DNA from 2 places in the Affinirhizobium capsici genome. Region 2 is predicted to be linked to the other one. Evidence: riboswitches for the same ligand, from Rfam matches in the RefSeq annotation. Region 2 holds a riboswitch; the other holds the start of a gene.

Region 1 (3,404 bases), on a different contig from region 2:
TGTGATCAGCGCCTCCGGCAGGGGCTGGCCGGTTGTGTCCAGAAGCGAGTTGCTGCGCTTCTTTATGCGGGCGAATTCATGCTCTTTCCCGTCAATCTCCAGCCGGGCGCCAATCTGCATCGTGTTGTAAGCGTGCAGGAAGTCGTAAGGTGACTTGTCATGAATGCCGAACAAGAGGTCGAGATAGGCAGCAAAGGCTGTGGATTTCCCTGCCTCGTTCAGCCCGTAGACAATGTGCAGATCAGGCGAACCCGGTGTCTTGTCGCCGAAGTCCAGAATGCGGCCAGTGAATTTTCCGTAGCGGGTCAGGTCCAGGCGGCGAAGTCGCATCAGTCGTCCTCGCTTCGCGCTTGCGCCATTCTGGCAACCAACTCTTCTCCGCCTTCTGCAATAAGAGCTTGCAGAAAGGCCTCACGTTCAACGTCGTCCTTGCCAGCAATCTGTCGGGCCTCCGCGGGAAGATCATCCAAGAGCGCTTGAATCATCTCCCGAACCTGTTCCCGATAACCAGCCGAGACCATCACTTGGTCACGCATGATCTCGTTTAACTCAAGAATCGGGTCGGTTCCGGTTGATGGTTGCTCGACACCAGTAGCCCGGAGGTCGAGCTCGATTTTTTCAATCCACGTCTTGCCGATGCGCTCGCCCCGCTGCTCCGCCTCGGTGCGAAGCAGGTCGAGATCGCGCCGGATTGTCCAGGAAAGAGGAGTAGATCCTTTCAGTTTCAGACGAGCAACCAGATGCTCCGAGCGAGTAATCGATCTCCGGTTCTGCAAAGCCTCGCCAATCCGTTCAACAACCTCGATCCAATTCGTTGTGCCAGAGACATCGACGCTGATCCGCTCGAATTGTGCGATGCTTGTCAGCCGTTCCTCAACGGTGACGTTGCCATCGTCGTGCACCGTGACAAGGCTCACACTTTTTTCGCCAGCTTCGTTGATGTCACGGCCTTGCGGCATGCCCGGCATGATGACTTTACGCGACCCAGCGTGGTCGCTGCGCTGGTGAATATGACCTAGCCCCCAATAATGAAAACCCGCCGCATGAAGGTCGGCGACCGAGCAGGGGGCGTATTGGTCGTGCCCCGGCGCACCGGCGAGGCTTGTATGCATGAGCCCGATATTAATGGCACCCGGGATGGCTGGCTTGTACTTGGTGAGCAGGCTTTCCGGCGCATGGGGCTTGGTAAAACTCAAACCATGGACAGCGACAGTTTGGCCGTGATGCTTGAACTCCACCGCCTCCGCCCGACCCGTAAACACCTTCACCGACGGCGGCAGCACCAGTTCCTGCGTAATGCGCGAAAGCGCATCGTGATTGCCCCGTATCTTGAAGACCTTGATATTGGCCTCATGAAGGCGCTCCATCTGATTTGCCAGAAAGCGCGCCGTTTTCATGGAGGTCTGGTCGCCATCGTAGAGGTCGCCAGCAATGATCAGGGCATCCACTCGCTCCTCCAGACACAGACCCACAATATGGATGAGTGCCTGGCGCGTGGCATCGCCAATCAATGCGGCAAGCTCCGGGTTTCGCAGCGAAAGCGAACGGAGTGGAGAATCAAGATGAATATCTGCGGTATGAACGAACCTGAAGGCCATGCCCTGATCTAGTCCGCTTCGCGCTTCTGTTCAATGTCGTTATATTGCCCTGCACAACCTCTAGTCATTCGTATCCTTCATGACGAACCTGTCGTCTGCGTTGACATGTTGGCCCGCTTACCTTTAGGTGAAGCTATTCCGAGGGGAGCACCAGACGGTGCTGAGATGGCGGTGAGCCGGACCCTTGAACCTGATCCGGGTTATACCGGCGTAGGAACGGAAAATCGCAACGCCAGCGCTGTTTCGCTTCATCGCCTGACCCGACATCAATTTGGGCAGGAGTTATTGAGCGATGGCGCGTCCATCCACCATTGTTGAAACGTCGCTTCGGCAGTCCCAGGTGCGGCGATGACCCTGCGTCAGGCGCTGGTTTCTCTCATGATGCTTCTGCTCTTTTGGCAGGCGATCATTATACTCACCGCGCCACCGCGTTATCTGCTGCCGTCTCCGCAGGCTGTTCTCCACGTCTTTCTGAACCAGCCCTTTTTCCTCTTCCAGCATAGCTTGTTAACTGCGACCGAAATGATCACTGGCCTTCTCTTTGGGTCGGTGCTCGGTGCAGCCACAGCCGTTGCAATTGCTGCTTTCCCCAAAGCGGGCCGGATTGTTTGGCCACTGATGCTGGTCTTGCAGGCCTTCCCGGTGTTTGTGCTGGCGCCGTTGCTCGTCATCTGGTTCGGCTTCGGCCTTGCCTCCAAGGTGGCTATGACAATCATTATTATTTTTTTTCCTGTCGCCTCCGCCTTTTATGATGGCTTGCGACGCACCGACGCCACCGTTCTGGATGCCGCAGCTTTAACTTCGGCCAGCCATCTGCAAACGCTGCGTCTGCTGCGCATTCCGCTTGCCTTGCCTTCACTGATTTCCGGTCTGCGCATTGCTGCGCCTCTGGCACCGCTGGGCGCAGTAGTGGGTGAATGGGTCGGCGCATCTGGGGGACTTGGCTTCATCATGATGCAAGCCAATGCGCGGCTGCAAACCGATGTGATGTTCGCTGCCATGGCAATACTGGCCATTTTTACAGTGCTTCTCCGGTTCATGACTGATCGGCTGACAATCAATCTGGTTCCCTGGGCTCGGGAAAACGCCTCTTTGCGCCATGCCTCACTTCATTCAGGAATGCTCTCATGAAAGCCAAGCTTCTTGCACTGTTCAGTGCAATCTTCATTCTTCTCAGTTGCAGTAGTTCACTGGCAGCAGACAAATTGAATGTCCTGCTGGAATGGTTCGTAAACCCGGATCATGCCCCTTTGGTCGTGGCGCAGCAGAAGGGCTATTTTCAGGAAGCAGGGCTCGATGTAACCCTCATCCCGCCGTCAGACCCCTCCGCCGTTCCGCGCCTGGTCGCGACAGGGCAGACGGATATCGGCATTCACTACCAGCCCAATCTCTATCTGGATCATGCAGCAGGGCTACCGCTTGTGCGGTTTGGCACGCTTGTCGAGACACCGCTCAACACAGTGACTGTGCTTTCAGATGGTCCGATCAAAAGCTTGAAGGACCTGAAGGGGAAGAAGATAGGCTTTTCCGTTTCGGGCTTCGAAGATGCCATGTTGAAGCGCATGCTGGAAACGGACGGCATTTCGCTTTCGGATGTTGAGCTGGTCAATGTTAACTTTTCGCTGTCGCCATCGCTGATTGCTGGCAAAGTGGATGCCACGATTGGCGGCTTCCGCAATTTTGAGATCACCCAAATGCGCCTTGAAGGCCACAAGGGTATCGCCTTTTTTCCTGAAGAGCATGGCGTACCAATCTATGACGAACTCGTCTTCGTCACCCGCAAGGATCTGATCGCTGATCCCCGCC
Region 2 (3,404 bases):
AAACCCGGATGCACCGGATGGACGCTGGATTGAATATGCCGGTGGCTATACGGACATGATGGCGCAGCGCCGCGGCGCACAGGAGGAAAAGAAAAAGGCCGAGCGTGAAAAGGTAAAGTCCGAAATCGCTTCTGCTCCTGCACAGTCCAGAAACCAATCCAAGCTTTCCTACAAGCAGAAATTCGCGCTCGAAAATCTGCCCAAGGAGATGGAAAAGATTGAGAAGGACATTGCCGCTCGCGAGGCCAAAATGGCTGATCCGAACCTCTTCACCAAGGACCCCACTTCCTTCAACCGCATTGCTGCAGAACTGGAAGGTTTGCGCAATAAACTGACTGCGATGGAGGAAGAATGGCTCGAACTGGAAATGCTGCGTGAGCAACTTGAGGGGTAGAAGCGGTCTTCTACAGCCTTAAGTAATTGTTTGGATTAACGTTCCGTTAGTATTCACCAGCATCAACTAAAACCGGAACAATTCCCAAATTGGCACGTTCGGGACTTTGATGGCAGGACATGATGTTACTGCTGATCAGGTTTCAACGAAGGGGATGGTCCCATGTCGACTCAAGTTATGCGTCGTCGGCTGGAAGATGCAGCCATGAATCAAAGAGTTCTGATCGTCGAAGACGAGTTTTTGATCGCTCTCGATATCGCCGAAACGGTGGAAGAAATGGGCCTGAAAGTGAGCGGCTTTGCCAGTGCAAGGGAGCATGCTTTGCGGCTTGCGCCCACGGCTGATATTGCGTTCGTGGATGTCAATCTTTCCGATGGCGCGACGGGGCCCTCCATCGGTCGCGAATTGGCGGAACGGTTCGGTATTACCGTCGTGTTCATGACGGCCAATCCTGAGCAGCTTGCTGGACACGATGCTGCGACGCTTGGGGTGCTGACCAAACCTGTGATGCCACACATTTTGCAGGAAACCGTGGCCTATGCCGTTGCCAATCGGCTGGGTGGCATTGCTGCCGTTCCCTATCAGCTGCGCGCACTGGCCGCGAACCAGTAAAGGGCAGCTTGATACCTGCCGCTTGCCAAGAACAGCGGCTCTGATTACACATCTGCTAGCTCTAACGGGGTGCCACGAGAGTGGCTGAGAGGCTGAGGAGACCCAGCCAACCCGCGGAACCTGATCCGGCTAACACCGGCGGAGGGATTAGACGGCATCCATCGACGCCTATTCCCAAGTTTTAAGATGTTTGGAGGCGTTGAACCATGAAGTCCCTGCAAATTTCTCTGGCCGCACTTTCCGTGCTCCTTGCCGCGGGCTCTGCCCATGCGCAGGACAAGAAGAGCCTGACGGTCTACACCTATGAGAGCTTCCTCTCTGACTGGGGACCGGGACCGAAGGTGAAGGCCGCCTTTGAGAAAACTTGCGACTGCACGGTGAATTTCGTGGGCGTGGCGGATGGCGTCGCCCTTCTGACGCGTCTCAAGCTGGAAGGCCAGACCTCCAAGGCAGATGTGGCGCTAGGGCTTGATACCAATCTGATCGAAGAAGCAAAACAGACCGGCCTGTTCGAAGAGCACGGCATAGATACATCAGCTGCCAAAATCCCAGGCGGCTTCACGGACAGCACGTTCGTTCCCTATGATTACGGCCACTTCGCAGTGGTTTACGACAGCGATACACTCAAGAATGTACCCAAGAGCCTGAAGGAACTGGTTGAAGGCGATGCCTCCCAGAAGATCGTGATTGAAGATCCCCGCACCTCTACACCCGGCCTCGGCCTGCTATTGTGGGTGAAATCTGTCTACGGCGACAAGGCACCTGAGGCCTGGGGCAGGTTGAAGAACCGCGTTTTGACTGTGACCCCCGGCTGGTCGGAAGCTTACGGCCTCTTCACCAAGGGTGAAGCGCCCATGGTTCTTTCCTATATTACTTCGCCAGCCTATCACATGGTGGAGGAAAAGACGGATCGATACAAAGCCGCGAAGTTCGAGGAAGGTCATTACATTCAGATCGAAGTGGCAGGCGCACTCAAATCCTCGCAGAACAAGGACCTTGCGCGAAAATTCCTGGCTTTCACGCTATCGCCTGAGTTCCAGACCATCATTCCAACCACCAACTGGATGATGCCAGCGGCTGCCACGAAAGACCCTCTGCCTGACGCTTTCTCGAAACTGCCGGACGTGGGCAAGACCTTTCTTATGTCACCGGAAGAGGTGGCAAAGAACCGGCAGGGTTGGATAAGGGAATGGCTGAGTGCCATGAGCATGAAGTGAGGCTAAACGGAGGATGCTGACGAAACGCCAGCAGCGAAATGGCCTTGGCTTAGGAATTGCAACACTGGCAGGGCTTTCGCTGGCTATCCTGGTGCCTGTTTTAACGCTGTTGGGCGCGGCTGCTCCCTCAAGCGGACTGCTGTTTGATGACTACACCATCGGCATTCTCCGTTTTACTTTGCTTCAGGCCGTGCTTTCCACGGCTTTGTCCATCCTGTTCGGTGTTCCGGTGGCACTGGCACTGGCACGGCAGACACGCTTTTCCGGACGCATCTGGCTCATTCGGCTGATGGCAGTTCCCATGGGTCTGCCTGTGTTGATCGGCGCTCTAGGGCTGATTGGGATTTTCGGTCGCCAGGGTGTCTTCAACCAAATGCTGGCGGAGCTTGGTATTCGCCAGCCGATCAGCATTTACGGGTTGAGCGGAATTCTGATTGCCCATGTTTTCTTCAACCTGCCGCTGGCTGCGCGGCTGCTGCTGGCGACACTGGAGCGGCTGCCCCAGGAATATTGGCGCTTGAGCGCCAGCCTTGGCATGTCCAGCTGGAGCATCTTCAGGCTGATTGAGCTTCCCATCCTCATGCGCAGCATGGCGGGCGCGGCGGGTCTGATTTTCATGCTCTGCGCCACGAGCTTTACCCTGGTTCTGGTTTTGGGTGGCGGACCGGCGGCGACAACGCTGGAAGTGGCAATCTATCAATCCCTGCGGTTTGATTTTGACCCGCCTCGCGCCGTTGCGCTTTCCATGCTGCAAATCGGCCTGACCGTGATTGTGCTTACTGCGCTCTCCCTGCTTCCGAAAGCGGAGGATGACCGAGTTGGCGAAGGCCGCCGTCTGCGCCGCTTCGATGGAACCGCTGTCAAGAATAGAGCGTGGGACGGGCTGGTCATCCTGCTGGCGAGCCTGTTTCTGCTGCTGCCTCTCGGGGCGATTTTAGTGCGCGGGTTGAATGCAGACCTCGTGCGGCTTGCCTCATCCTCATCCTTCCATCAGGCCTTGGCAACGAGCCTTATCATCGCGCTGATGGCGGGGTTGATGTCTGTTTTTACGGCCTTCGCCATCTTGCGGGCTCAAGCAGCCATTCGCGATATCGGCAGCAAGCGCTGGTCTCACCACACCTTGAATTTGGCGCTGTCCAGCCTGTCCTCGCTTGTGCTTCTGGTGCCTCCGGTGGTGCTGG

Evidence for each region. Region 2 has a riboswitch for thiamine pyrophosphate ahead of thiB (thiamine ABC transporter substrate binding subunit). Riboswitches for the same ligand answer to the same signal wherever they lie in the genome.
Region 1: another riboswitch for thiamine pyrophosphate. It lies ahead of AC0JZ1_RS01850 (ABC transporter permease); the one in region 2 lies ahead of thiB (thiamine ABC transporter substrate binding subunit).

What each region holds. Positions count from the first base shown of each region.
Region 1 is NZ_CDRNXD010000002.1:412,880-416,283, forward strand. Features, by position in the region: gene AC0JZ1_RS01840 (ATP-binding protein) at 1-330, opposite strand, end outside; gene AC0JZ1_RS01845 (metallophosphoesterase family protein) at 330-1,598, opposite strand; TPP riboswitch at 1,730-1,832, shown strand; gene AC0JZ1_RS01850 (ABC transporter permease) at 1,947-2,729, shown strand; gene AC0JZ1_RS01855 (ABC transporter substrate-binding protein) at 2,726-3,404, shown strand, end outside.
Region 2 is NZ_CDRNXD010000007.1:260,263-263,666, forward strand. Features, by position in the region: gene AC0JZ1_RS19470 (ABC-F family ATP-binding cassette domain-containing protein) at 1-394, shown strand, start outside; gene AC0JZ1_RS19475 (response regulator) at 557-1,006, shown strand; TPP riboswitch at 1,062-1,170, shown strand; gene thiB (thiamine ABC transporter substrate binding subunit) at 1,213-2,223, shown strand; gene thiP (thiamine/thiamine pyrophosphate ABC transporter permease) at 2,237-3,404, shown strand, end outside.